Regions from separate parts of the Pseudarthrobacter sp. WHRI 8279 genome, predicted to be linked through region 1. Evidence: riboswitches for the same ligand, from Rfam matches in the RefSeq annotation. Region 1 holds a riboswitch; the other holds the start of a gene.
The links. Region 1 has a riboswitch for glycine ahead of gcvP (aminomethyl-transferring glycine dehydrogenase). Riboswitches for the same ligand answer to the same signal wherever they lie in the genome.
Positions count from the first base shown of each region.

Region 1 (6,911 bases):
AGATCAAAGACTCCAACAGCCATGCGATTAGTTCCTAACTAAAGAGTTCGTGGTGGGTTGGGTGCGGCCGGCCGAATTCCTCCGCGGGCTCGGTCGCGTGGACGCCCGCTGGGCGGACGTGACGCTCCCTTAGACGCCCGCCTCCGGAATCCGCCCAGCCGCCAGGGGCCCGTCGCCTAAGGTGATGAACGCACGAGGGGCTGGCGGAGCCGGACTTTTCGAAAGCGTGGGCGGGTGAAACAAAAAAACACGCACGTAGTTCGCGTCCACCCACTTCCTGAACGACCTGACCATGTCCGCGCACAACCGCAACGCCCGCACGAGGGGCCGGCGGAGCCGGACTTTTCGAAAGCGTGCGTCAAAGGCGAGGAACGAGCCAGCACGCGTGAAAATGTCCGGTCCGGCGGCCCCGAAGGTGACCGCGCCAAAACAAGGCTACTTGGAGCGTTTATAGAACGGCAGGTCGACGACTTCGAACGGCTCTGCCTTACCTCGCAAATCAACGTCCAGTGCTGTGCCAGCCTCGGTGAATTCAACGTCGACGTAGGCCATGGCGATCGGGTATCCGAGCGTGGGCGAAGGCTGGCCCGAGGTCACTTCGCCAACTGTCGTGCCGTCCTTGAGCACGGGGTAGTGTGCGCGGCCGGCGCGGCGGCCCAGTCCTTTGAGTCCCACGAGCCGGCGGCCGGCAGTAACGCCTGCGCCGGCTTCCTTTTTTGCGGCGAGCGCCGCCTTGCCCACGAAGTCGCCTTCCTTTGAAAGCGCGACGACGGGGCCCAGGCCGGCGGCGAAGGGGTCCCCCTGCAGCGAGAGCTCGTTCCCGTACAGCGGCATGCCCGCCTCAAGGCGGAGCGAGTCGCGGCAGGCCAGCCCGGCGGGCGTCAGCTCCCCATCCTCCGCGATGGCGACGAGTGCCTGCCAAAGGCCCGGGGCGTCGTCGTTCGCCACAAAAATCTCGAAACCGTCCTCACCGGTGTAACCGGTGCGGGCGAGCAGGAGGTCCTGCCCGGCACCGCCCACCGGGAACGGGACTTCCACGGCGGCGTAGTACTTCAGCTCCGTCACCAGGCTGTGCTGGGCCGCGGGCACAAGTCGCAGCAGCAGCTCCTGCGCCTTGGGGCCCTGGACGGCGATCAGCGAGGTGGCCGCTGAGGCGTCGTCCACCTGGACGTCGAAGCCGGCTGCACGCTCCGCCAGGGCCGCGGCCACCACGCCGGCGTTGCCTGCGTTGGGAACCACCAGGAAACGATCCGTACTGCCTGGCGCGGTACCCGCGGTTGCCGGACGGCGGTAGGTGATGAGGTCGTCAATGATGCCGCCGTCCTCATTGCAGATCAGTGAGTACTTCGCCTTGCCCACCGCCATGGCCGAGATCTTCCCCACCAGCGCATAATCCAGGAACGCGGCGGCATCCGGCCCGGTGACCCAGACCTCGCCCATGTGGGAAAGGTCAAAGAGCCCGGCAGCGTTTCGGACGGCGTGGTGCTCGGCCAGCTCCGAGCTGTACTTCAGGGGCATCTGCCAGCCGCCGAAATCGGTGAAGGAGGCCCCCAGCTTCTTGTGCTCGTCGTAGAGGGCGGTGCGCTTCTCAGTCATGGCAGGCGTCCTCAGTTTTCGAATTCGGACAGCGGCGGGCAGGAGCAGATCAGGTTGCGGTCCCCCGCCGCGCCGTCGATGCGGCCAACGGGCGGGAAGTACTTGTCCTGCTTAAGGGATTTCACCGGGAACACGGCCTGCTCGCGCGGGTAGGCACGGTTCCAGGCGCTGCTGATGGCGGCGGCGGCCGTGTGCGGGGCGTTCCGGAGCGGGCTGTCCGTCACCGTGAAGTCGCCGTTGGCCACCTGGTCGATTTCCTTGCGGATGGCGATCATGGCTTCGATGAAGCGGTCGATCTCGCCGAGGTCCTCGGATTCCGTGGGCTCCACCATCAGGGTGCCCGCCACGGGGAAGGCGAGTGTGGGGGCGTGGAAACCGTAGTCGATGAGGCGCTTGGCCACGTCCTCGGCAGTGACGCCGGTGCGGGCCGTGAGTTCGCGCAGGTCCAGGATGCATTCATGCGCCACCAGCCCGGCTTCGCCGGTGTACAGGACCGGGAAGTGCTCGTCCAGCCGTGCCGCGACGTAGTTGGCTGCCAGCAGCGCTGATTTGGTGGCCTCGGTGAGGCCCTGGCCGCCCATCAGCTTCACGTAAGCCCAGGAAATGGGCAGCACACCGGCGGAACCGAACTTGGAGGCGGAGATGGGGACGTCGTTGCCTTCCGTCCAGGTGGCGGCGTTGCCGGGCATGAACGGTGCCAGGTGCGCCTTCGCCGCGACGGGCCCGACGCCGGGTCCCCCACCGCCGTGCGGGATGCAGAAGGTCTTGTGCAGGTTCAGGTGGGACACGTCCCCGCCGAACTTGCCCGGCTGGGCCAGCCCCACAAGGGCGTTGAGGTTTGCGCCGTCGATGTACACCTGGCCGCCGGCGGCGTGGACGGCGTCGCAGACCTCACGGACGTCGGCGTCGTACACACCGTGGGTTGAGGGGTAGGTGATCATGATGCAGGACAATGCGTCCTTGTTCGCCTCGATCTTGGCGTAAAGGTCGGTGTGGTCGATGGTGCCGTCTGCGGCGGTGGCCACCACAACCACCTTCATGCCCGCGAGGACAGCCGAAGCGGCGTTCGTGCCGTGCGCAGAAGCGGGGATCAGGCAGACGTTGCGCTGCTGGTCGCCGCGGGAGTGGTGGTAGCCGCGGATCGCCAGCAGGCCGGCGAGCTCGCCCTGGGATCCGGCGTTGGGCTGGATGGACACCTGGTCGTACCCGGTGATCTCGGTCAGCTGGGCTTCCAGGTCTGCGATGAGCTCACGCCAGCCCTCTGTCTGGGAGTCCGGGGCGAACGGGTGGATGGAGGCGAACTCCGGCCAGGAGATGGCTTCCATCTCGGCCGTGGCGTTCAGCTTCATGGTGCAGGAGCCCAGCGGAATCATGGTGCGGTCCAGCGCCAGGTCCCGGTCAGAGAGGCGGCGGATGTAGCGGAGGAGCTGGGTCTCGGAACGGTGCGTGTTGAACACCGGGTGCTGCAGGAAGTCGGAGGAACGTCCGACGGCGGCGTCCAAGCCGAAGGCAGGGTCACCTTCGGCGTCAACAACTGAGACGCCGAAGGCTCCAACGCCAAAAGCGTCAAGGACGCCGCCGACAATTTCCGTTGTGGTCGTTTCGTCAGTGGAGAAGCCCACCGTGTCAGCGTCGATGCTGCGCAGGTTGATGCCCTGCGCCTCCGCTGCGGCGATGATGCCCGCAGCCCTTCCCGGGACGGAAACGGTGACGGTGTCGAAGAAGCTGGTGTGCAGCACGTCGAGGCCTGCTGCCTTGAGGGACGCAGCCAGGCTCCTGGCGTGGGCGTGCGCCGACTGGGCAATCGCCTTCAGGCCCTCCGGGCCGTGGTAGACGGCGTACATGGAGGCCACGATGGCCAGCAGCGCCTGGGCTGTGCAGATGTTGGACGTGGCCTTCTCGCGGCGGATGTGCTGCTCGCGGGTCTGCAGGGCCAGGCGGTAGGCGGGAACACCGGCGGAGTCCTTGGAGACGCCCACCAGGCGGCCCGGCATGGAGCGCTCGAGGCCCTTCTGCACAGCCATGTACGCGGCGTGCGGGCCGCCGTAAAACAGCGGCACGCCGAAGCGCTGGGCGGAGCCGACGGCGATGTCGGCCCCCTGCTCACCGGGAGGCGTGATGAGCGTCAGCGCCAGGAGGTCGGCCGCCACCGTCACCAGGGCGCCGCGTTCCTTGGCATCGGCGATCACTGGGCTGTGGTCGAACACCCTGCCGGACGCGCCGGGCTGCTGCAGCACCACACCGTTGATGGCGCCGTCGGGCAGCCCCTTGGCGAGGTCCGCGACTTCAACCTCGAAGCCGAGCGCCTCGGCGCGGCCCTTGACGATGGCGATGGTCTGCGGCAGGCAGTCTGCGTCCAGCACTGTCTTGCCGTCCCGGGCGTCCTTATTTTTGTTGGCCCGGCGCATCATCAGCACGGCCTCTGCAACGGCCGTGGCTTCGTCCAGCAGGGAGGCGTTGGCGATGGGCAGGCCTACCAGGTCCTGGACCATGGTCTGGAAGTTGAGCAGCGCCTCGAGCCGGCCCTGCGAGATTTCGGGCTGGTACGGGGTGTACGCGGTGTACCAGGCCGGGCCCTCGAGGATGTTGCGCCGAATCACCGGCGGGGTCACGGTGTCGTAGTAGCCCTGGCCGATCATCTGCACGGCGGTCTTGTTTTTGCCGGCCAGCCTGCGGAGCTCGGCGAGCGCCTCCACCTCGCTGAGCGCGCCTGCCAGTTCGAGCGGCGAGTCCTGCCTGATGTCCTTGGGGACGGCGGTGTCAACCAGGGCGTCCACGGTGTCGTAGCCCACGGCTTTGAGCATGGTGTCGACGTCGGACTGGCGCCGTGCGCCGATGTGCCGGTCAACGAAGGTGGCGGCAGGAGCATGGACGGCGGAGGCCGGGGTGGCGGAGGCCGGAGATACAGTCACGAGGAACTCCATAACTAAGGCGGCGCAGGGTACGCCGCATCGATTCGTGTCCCTCCCCGCTCTGTATTGGACCTGAGAGTTTCCGCGCGGCCTGCCTGGGCTGGCCCCGCTTGCACCGTCGGTGAGCACAGCTGCCTGGAGTTCCGGAACCGGATCTCCGCGCGAACAGCCTGCTGCTTTCCAGAGTTGCCTCGCCGCGGCGGTACATGGGCCTGTGAGATTCCTGGGGAGGTATTGCTCCTACGGCGCCTGCTTGTACCTTCTGGCAGAACTCTCCCGCCGCAGATCAAAGGCTATTAATTTGGGTTGTTGTCTGTGCTTGCCGGTGACGGCCCACACAGCTCCAATTCTCCTACGCTGCGGGCCGCCGGGCAAATGCCGGTTAACCCCGCAGGCGCTCCACCGCCGCCAGGAGTTCTTCCACTTCCTCCTGCCGGTTCCCGGGGTTGCCGGACGGACCACTCTCCCACATGGCATTGAAATAGAGGCCATCACCCATGTACAGCACCGCCTTGGCCATTCCCGTGCCCACATCCTTCCCGATCAGGTCCAGCCATTGCTGCTGGATCGCGGCAAAACGGCGCCGCGCGCCCTCGTGCGCCACCTCCGCCAGGCGGGTGGCAGCAACAAAGGAGCGGTCCATCGGGGTGTCGGACCAGAGCGACGACCGGATGAAGTACGCGGCCGCGCCTTCCTGCGCGGCGGCCATCGCAGCGAGGTCCTCCCCCGCCAGCCGGTCCAGCCGCTCCAGGGTGGCCGTGATCAGCGCTTCCTTGTTGGGGAAGTGGTACAGCAGGCCGCCTTTGGAGACGCCGGCGCGCTTGGCTACCGCATCCAAGGTGGCGGCCCTCTCCCCCACATCGATGAGGAGCTCCTCAAAGGCATCGAGGACGGCATCTCGCGCTACGGGTTTTCTGGCCATGGTTCCCATCATGCACGGTGGTGATTTGATTTCTTAACTGTACCGTCCAGACGGTACAGTTAAGCTCATGACCCCATCCGCCGCTTCCCAGCCCAGGACCTGCCAGCCCACTTCAGCCGCCCTGCCCGCTGGCAACCCATCCCGTGGCACCCGGAGGGACTGGCTGGCCCTGGCATTGCTGATGTTCCCCGTCCTCCTGGTGGCCGTGGACAACACGGCGCTCACCTTTGCGCTGCCGGCCATCGCGGGCGCCTTGAACACCTCTGGGGTTGAGCTCCTTTGGGTCGTGGACGCCTACCCGCTGGTACTGGCCGGCCTGCTGGTTGCCATGGGCAGCCTGGGTGACAGGATCGGGCGCCGGCGGCTGCTGATCATCGGCAGCATCGGCTTCGCGGCAGTATCAGCAGCCACCGCCTTTGCGCCCAGTGCCGGCTGGCTCATCGCCGGCAGGGCGGCGCTGGGATTCTTTGGCGCCATGTTGATGCCCTCCACGCTGTCACTGATCCGGAACATCTTCCCGGACCCCAACCGGCGGCGGCTGGCCATTGCCATCTGGGCTGCGGGGTTCTCCGGCGGCGCCGCGCTCGGGCCGATCTTTGGCGGCTGGCTGGTGGAACAGTTCTGGTGGGGCGCAGTGCTTCTGGTGGCGGTACCCATCATGCTCCCGCTCCTGGTCCTCGGCCCCGCCTTCATCCCTGAATCCCGGGATCCATCACCGGGAAAGGTGGACGTGCCCAGCATCCTGCTCTCGCTGTTCACCATGGCCCCTGTGGTTTATGGGATCAAGGAGTTCGCCACCGAAGGGCCAGGCGCAGCAGCCCTGGGCACCATAGCGTTCGGCGTGTTAATGGGTACTGTTTTTGTCCACCGCCAGCAACGCCTGCGCAGCCCGCTGCTGGATCTTTCCCTGTTCCGCAACAGGGTTTTCAGCATGGCCATCACCGCCAACATCCTCGCCCTGTTCTCCTTCAACGGGTTCATCCTCTTCCTGGCCCAGCACCTCCAGCTCATCGAGGGGATGTCACCTTCGGCCGCCGGGATGGCAATGATCCCGGCCCTGGTGGCCACCATCGTCGCGGGCCTTGCCGCAGTGCCGGCCGTCAGGAAGATCCGCCCGGGCTTCGTGGTGGCGGCCGGGCTTGCGATGAGTGCCGCCGGCTACAGCCTGGTGACTTTTGGCAGCCATGCGGGCGGACCTTCGCTGCTGCTGGCCGCACTGCTGGTCCTCGCGCTGGGCGTGGGGACTGCCGAGACAATCTCCAATGACCTCATCCTGGGAAGCGCTCCCCCGGAAAAATCAGGCGCGGCAGCAGCAATCTCCGAGACGGGCTACGAGGTGGGTGCCCTGCTGGGAACCGCCATCCTGGGTTCCATCCTTACCGCCTCCTACCAGCACAACCTGCGGCTCCCGGCGGGCATCACCGAAGCCGCCCCCGCCTCAGGAACTGTGCATGCCGGCGAGACCCTTGCCGGCGCCATGG
Region 1 covers NZ_CP168162.1:4,281,402-4,288,312, reverse strand. The annotation lists gene ABRP28_RS19685 (L-serine ammonia-lyase) at 1-23, opposite strand, end outside; gene gcvT (glycine cleavage system aminomethyltransferase GcvT) at 436-1,596, opposite strand; gene gcvP (aminomethyl-transferring glycine dehydrogenase) at 1,608-4,520, opposite strand; glycine riboswitch at 4,699-4,797, opposite strand; gene ABRP28_RS19670 (TetR/AcrR family transcriptional regulator) at 4,891-5,430, opposite strand; gene ABRP28_RS19665 (MFS transporter) at 5,498-6,911, shown strand, end outside.

Region 2 (6,911 bases), 1.6 Mb from region 1:
GGCCGGCGGAGCCGGGCTTTTCGAAAGCGTGCGTCAAAGGCGAGGAACGAGCCAGCACGCGTGAAAAGCCCGGTCTGCCGGCCCGAACCCGGCCCCGAAACTTACTTCTGGCGCTTGTAGAACGGGAGCTCTACTACTTCGAAGGGCTCGGGCTTGCCGCGGAGGTCGATGTCCAGGGCGGTGCCGGGTTCGGAGTGTTCGACGTCGACATAGGCCAGGGCGATCGGGTAGCCAAGGCTGGGTGAAGGCTGTCCGGAGGTCACCTCGCCCACGACGACGCCGTCCTTGAGGACCGGGTAGTGGCTGCGGCCGGCGCGGCGGCCCAGGCCCTTGAGGCCCACGAGCCTGCGGCCGGAAGTGGAGCCGGCACCCAGTTCCTTGAGTTCGGCCAGCACGGCCTTGCCAACAAAGTCGGACTCCTTCTTGAGCGAAACAACCGGGCCCAGCCCAGCGGCGTACGGGTTGCCCCCGCGGGAGAGCTCGTTGCCGTAGAGCGGCATGCCGGCTTCCAGGCGAAGCGAGTCACGGCAGGCCAGGCCGGCGGGGATGAGCCCGTGGCCGGCGCCGGCTTCCAGCAGCGCGTCCCACCAATTGGCAGCGTCCTCGTTCGGGATGTAGATCTCGAAGCCGTCCTCGCCTGTGTAGCCGGTGCGGGCCAGGAGCAGGTCCTGGACGGTACCGTTGACGGTGATACCTACCTCAACGGCCGCGTAGTACTTCAGTTCGGTCACCAGGGAGTGCTGGTCGGCGGGAACCAGCGTCAGCAGGATGGCCTCGGCGTTGGGTCCCTGGACCGCGATGAGGGAGGTCTCGGCGGAGACGTCGTCAACAACAACGTCGAAGCCCGCAGCCCGCTCGGCGAGTGCGGCGGCGACCACCGCAGCGTTGCCGGCGTTGGGGACCACCAAGTACTTGTCTTCCGCTCGCCGGTAGGAGATCAGGTCATCGATGATGCCCCCGTCTTCCTGGCAGATCAGCGAGTACTTCGCCTTGCCAACCGCGACGGCGGACAGCTTGCCGGCCAGGGCGTAGTCCAGGAACGCTGCGGCGTCCGGTCCGGTGACCCAGACTTCGCCCATGTGGGAGAGATCGAACAGGCCTGCAGCGTTACGGACGGCATGGTGTTCAGCCAGTTCGGAGCTGTACTTCAGGGGCATCTGCCAGCCGCCGAAATCGGTAAAGGAGGCGCCGGCGATTTTGTGCTGCTCGTAGAGCGCGGTGTAGTTCTCAGTCATCAGAAAATCCTTAGTTCTCAAACTCGGAAAGCGGAGGGCAGGAGCACACCAGGTTGCGGTCACCTGCTGCACCGTCGATGCGGCCGACGGGCGGGAAGTACTTGTCCTGCCGCAGCGAAGCCACCGGGAAGGCGGCCTGCTCGCGCGGGTACGTCCGGTCCCAATCGGAGGAGACGACGGCGGCGGCCGTGTGGGGTGCGTTGCGCAGCGGGCTGCTGGTCACGGTGAAATCGCCGTTGGCCACCTGGTCGATTTCCTTGCGGATGGTGATCATGGCTTCGATGAAGCGGTCGATCTCCGCGAGGTCCTCGGATTCGGTGGGCTCCACCATCAGGGTGCCCGCTACCGGGAAGGACAGCGTGGGGGCGTGGAAGCCGAAGTCGATCAGGCGCTTGGCGACGTCCTCGGCTGTGACGCCGGTCTGGGCCGTCAGGTCGCGCAGGTCCAGGATGCACTCGTGCGCCACCAGCCCGGTTTCGCCTGTGTAGAGGACCGGGAAGTGCTCGTCCAGGCGGGCGGCAACGTAGTTGGCCGCCAGCAGCGCGGACTTGGTCGCCTCGGTCAGGCCCTGGCCGCCCATCAGCTTCACGTAGGCCCAGGAAATCGGCAGCACGCCCGCGGAGCCAAAGCGGGAAGCGGAGATCGCGACACCGTGCCCGGCTTCATGGGCCGCCTTGTTGGCGTCGCCCGGCATGAACGGTGCCAGGTGCGCCTTGGCTGCAACCGGTCCGACGCCGGGTCCGCCGCCGCCGTGCGGGATGCAGAAGGTCTTGTGCAGGTTCAGGTGCGAGACGTCTCCGCCGAACTTGCCCGGCTGTGCCAGCCCGACGAGGGCGTTGAGGTTCGCGCCGTCAACGTACACCTGGCCGCCTGCCGCGTGGATGGCGTCGCACACCTCGCGGACGTCAGCGTCGTACACACCGTGCGTGGACGGGTAGGTGATCATGATCGCCGAAAGGGCGTCCTTGTGGGCTTCGATCTTCGCGGCAAGGTCGGTGTGGTCGATGGTGCCGTCCGGCGCCGTGGCCACCACAACAACCTTCATGCCGGCCAGGACAGCCGAAGCGGCGTTGGTGCCGTGCGCAGAAGCGGGGATCAGGCAGACGTTGCGCTGCTGGTCGCCACGGGAGTGGTGGTAGCCGCGGATCGCCAGCAGGCCGGCCAGTTCACCCTGGGATCCGGCATTGGGCTGGATGGACACCTGGTCGTACCCGGTGATCTCCGCGAGATCAGCTTCCAGGCTGGCAATGAGTTCGCGCCAGCCGGCCGTCTGGGAATCCGGAGCAAAGGGGTGGATGGAGGCGAACTCCGGCCAGGAGATGGCTTCCATCTCAGCCGTGGCGTTCAGCTTCATGGTGCAGGAGCCCAGCGGAATCATGGTGCGGTCCAGCGCCAGGTCCCGGTCTGAGAGCCGGCGGATGTAGCGCAGGAGCTGGGTTTCGGAGCGGTGGGTGTTGAACACCGGGTGCTGCAGGTAGGTGGAGGTGCGCAGCACCGGCTCCGGCAGCTCAAAGCCCTCACCGGACACAACCGGGCCGGCGCCAAAGGCGACCGCCACCGCGGAGAGGACCTCCGGCGTCGTGGTTTCGTCAACGGACACGCCAACTGTGTCCGCGTCGACGAGGCGCAGGTTGATGCCGCGGGCCTCTGCGGCGGTGATCACCTTGGCGGCCTTGCCGGGCACGCGGACGGTGAGGGTGTCGAAGAAGGACTCGGACACCAGTTCGCGGCCGGCATGCTTCAGCGTGGCGGCCAGGGAGCGGGCGTTGTTGTGGACGGATTCCGCGATCGCCTTCAGGCCGTCGGGGCCGTGGTAGACGGCGTAGAAGGACGAGACGATGGCCAGCAGTGCCTGCGCGGTGCAGATGTTGGAGGTGGCCTTTTCGCGGCGGATGTGCTGCTCGCGGGTCTGCAGGGCCAGGCGGTAGGCGGGGACGCCCGCGTTGTCCTTGGAGACGCCCACGATGCGGCCCGGCAAGGTGCGCTCCATGCCGTCGCGGACGGCCATGTAGGCGGCGTGCGGCCCCCCAAAGAACAGCGGCACGCCAAAGCGCTGGGTGGAGCCGACGGCGATGTCCGCGCCCTGCTCGCCCGGCGGGGTGATCAGGGTGAGGGCCAGGAGGTCGGCGGCGACGGTGACCAGTGCGCCGCGTTCCTTGGCCCCGGCGATGACGGCTGACTGGTCCCAGACCCGGCCGGAGACGCCCGGCTGCTGCAGGACTACGCCGTTGATGTCGCCCTCGGGCAGGCCCGTGGTGAGATCGGCGATTTCCACCTCAAAGCCCAGGGCTTCGGCGCGGCCCAGCACGATGGCGATGGTCTGCGGGAGGAGGTCGGCATCCAGGACGGTCTTGCCGTCTTTCGCAGCCTTGTTCTTGTTCGCGCGGCGCATCAACAGTACGGCCTCGGCCACAGCGGTGGCTTCGTCGAGGAGGGAGGCGTTGGCCACGGGGAGGGCCGTCAGGTCCTGGACCATGGTCTGGAAGTTCAGCAGCGCCTCGAGCCGGCCCTGGGAAATCTCGGGCTGGTACGGGGTGTAGGCGGTGTACCAGGCGGGGGCTTCAAGGATGTTGCGGCGGATTACCGGCGGGGTCACGGTGTCATAGTAGCCCTGGCCGATCATCTGCACGGCCATCTTGTTTTTGCCGGCCAGCTTGCGGAGCTCGGCGAGGACCTGGACTTCGCTGAGGGCGCTCTCAAGGGTGAGCGGCTTATCCTGGCGGATGGAATCCGGAACCGCGCTGTCCACGAGGCCATCTAGGGTGTCGTAGCCGACGGCCTTGAGCATGGTGTCGATATCGGACTGGCGGCGCGCGCCGATATGGCGGTCAGCGAAGGTGGTTGGGGACGATTGAACCGTCATGAGAGGAACTCCATAATTCAGGTGGCATAAGGTGCCACTTTGATTCGGGTTCCTCCCCGCTCTGTATTGGACCTGAGAGTTTTGCGTTGCCCTGCTGTTCAGCGGGGCGCCACTTGCACCGTCGGTGAGCCCGGTTGCCCGGACTGCTTTCCAGAGTTGCCTTGCCGCGGCGGTACGTGGGCCTGAGAGATTCCTGGGGAGGATTTGCTCCTACGGCGCCTGCAGAACGTACCGGCAGGACTCTCCCGCCGCAGATCATAAGCGTGTGCCACTGGTGGGTGACACGACTCACACCATACCAAGATCCGTGGCGGGATCCAAACTTCTGGCCCCTAAGGCGACTTACGACGCCGGGACGCGCCGCCGTCGCCATCCCTTTGTCACTGTTCCCGGCCGCTGGCTTTCCGGCCGATGTTGTACCCGGCCCAAAAGGCGAGCAGAAGCAGGCCCACGACGGCGATTGCCAGGCCCGCCTGCGTCCCCGGGCTGAGGAAGGCCATCCCTGTGCCGGAGAAGGGCTGGTTGCTCAGCGGCGCGTAGGCGAACCAGCCGATGTAGGTGTTCCTGTTGAGCCAGGCCACCGCGCACCCCGCAAGCAGGATGGCGAACCCGGCCAGGGGCAGGACGGCACCCGGCATCCGGGCCGGTTTCCGCGGCCCACGTTCTTCAGAGCTGTCTTCTTCAGGCGTGCTGTCTTCTTCAGGCGTGCTGTCTTCTTCAGGCGTGCTGTCTTCTTCAGGCGTGCTGTTGTCCCCCATGCAGGCGAGTCTAGCCGGGCTTCCAAGGACGGGATTAGGCTGGGCGCATGTTGACCCTCGGCAGCACCGTCCTCGGCGTCAATGACGTTGCCCGCGCCACCGCTTTCTGGCACGCAGCCCTGGGCTACGTCCCGCGTGAACCCGGTGACGAGACCTGGATCATCCTGGTTCCGGCGTCGGGCCCGGGCGCGCAACTGGCACTGATGTTGAGCGAGACGCCAGCCCAGGACCACCCGCGCATCCACCTGGATTTGTATGCGGACAACCAGGAGGCAGAGGTGGAACGGCTGATCTCGCTCGGGGCCTCCCGCGTCGACTGGGACCTGTACCCGGAAGACCCGGATTTCGTTGTCCTTGCCGACCCCGACGGGAACCGTTTCTGCGTTGTCGCCCATAACCCGCAGTAGGCCTGGTCTGCAGGTTCGGCCGGCGCCGGACGCTAGGCCGGGTGCCGCGGCGCTCCCAAGGAGGCCGGACGACGGCGGAACCTCCCGCCGTCGTCCGCTTCCGTCCGGGAACAAGCCGGCCGGGCGCGGCGTTGGGATACCTACGACAGTTCCGCCGCCACGCGGCACCCAACAGAACGGAACCCCATGGCCAGGGCTATCTGGAACGGAAAAGTCATCGCCGAATCAACGGACACGGTGGTGGAGGGCAACCACTACTTTCCCCGCGACGCCGTCAACGCCGGCTACCTGAGGGACAGCGACCTTTACTCGGTGTGCCCGTGGAAGGGCCGGGCCAGCTACCACACGCTGGAAGTTGACGGGAAGCTCAACGTGGACGCCGCCTGGTTCTACCCTGAGCCCAAGCCCCGTGCCAAGCAGATCGAGGACCGGATCGCCTTCTGGCGCGGAGTGACCATCGAGGGCTGACTGGAACTCCCCGGGCGGTAACGTGGCGATCACGCTGATAACCGTTCAAGGAGGAATCCGGCATGGAAGTCATCACCATCGAAACGCCGCAGCTGGGCGACCGCACCTACCTAGTGCATGACGGCGCGGTGGGCGTGGTCATCGATCCCCAGCGGGACACGGACAGGGTGGAAAAGGCCGTCTCGGATGCCGGCGTGAGGATCACCCACGTGGCCGAGACGCACATCCACAACGACTACGTCACCGGCGGGCTGCAGCTGGCCCAGGACCACAACGCTGCCTACCTGGTCAACGCCGCGGACGATGTCCCGTACACCCGCCAGCCGATCTCCGACGGGGAAACGGTGCAGGTGGGACGGATGGTCCTCAAGGCCGTGGCCACGCCGGGGCACACCCACCACCACCTCTCCTACATCGTGACCGACGGCGAGCGCCAGGCGGTGTTCTCGGGCGGCAGCCTGCTGTACGGCTCCGTGGGCCGCACGGACCTCGTCAGCGAGGAAGACACCGTGCCGCTGACCCACCACCAGTACAGGTCGGTCCGGCGGCTGGTGGAGGAGGCGGCTGGGGACGCCGGGCTGTACCCCACGCACGGTTTCGGTTCCTTCTGCTCCTCGGGCCCGGCGAGCGGTGCGGAGTCCTCCACCATCGGCGAGCAGCTGAACGACAACCATGCCCTGACGGACCCGGACGAGGACCACTTTGTCCGCGAACTGATCCACAACCTCACGGCCTATCCGTCCTACTACGCCCACATGGCCCCCATCAACATGGCGGGCCCCACCGCACCGGACCTGGACCTGCCCGGCTCGCTGGACCAGGACGAGCTGGCATCCCGGCTGGAGCGGGGAGAGTGTGTGGTGGACCTGCGGAACCGCGTGGCCTTTGCCAGCAACCACCTGAACGGCAGCCTCAGCTTCGAATACGGCGACGGCACCCAGTTCACCGCCTTCCTGGGCTGGGTCCTGCCCTGGGACGAACAGCTGACGCTGGTGGGTGAACGCCAGGAGGTGGAGAACGCCATCCGGGACCTGTCCCGTATCGGCATCGACAACCCGGATGCGGCCATCGGCGCCGGACCCGGGGACGTTGCGCCGCGGGTGGAAACCTCCTCCTATGACAGCGTCGGCTGGCAGGAAGTGCTGCAGAAGCCCAAGGAGGATCCCATCCTCGATGTCCG
Region 2 covers NZ_CP168162.1:2,681,714-2,688,624, forward strand. The annotation lists gene gcvT (glycine cleavage system aminomethyltransferase GcvT) at 102-1,235, opposite strand; gene gcvP (aminomethyl-transferring glycine dehydrogenase) at 1,246-4,098, opposite strand; glycine riboswitch at 4,259-4,356, opposite strand; gene ABRP28_RS12425 (hypothetical protein) at 4,479-4,856, opposite strand; gene ABRP28_RS12430 (VOC family protein) at 4,904-5,263, shown strand; gene ABRP28_RS12435 (DUF427 domain-containing protein) at 5,450-5,731, shown strand; gene ABRP28_RS12440 (MBL fold metallo-hydrolase) at 5,794-6,911, shown strand, end outside.
Region 2: it holds a riboswitch for glycine, as region 1 does, so the genes downstream of both, gcvP (aminomethyl-transferring glycine dehydrogenase) here and gcvP (aminomethyl-transferring glycine dehydrogenase) in region 1, are expected to answer to the same signal.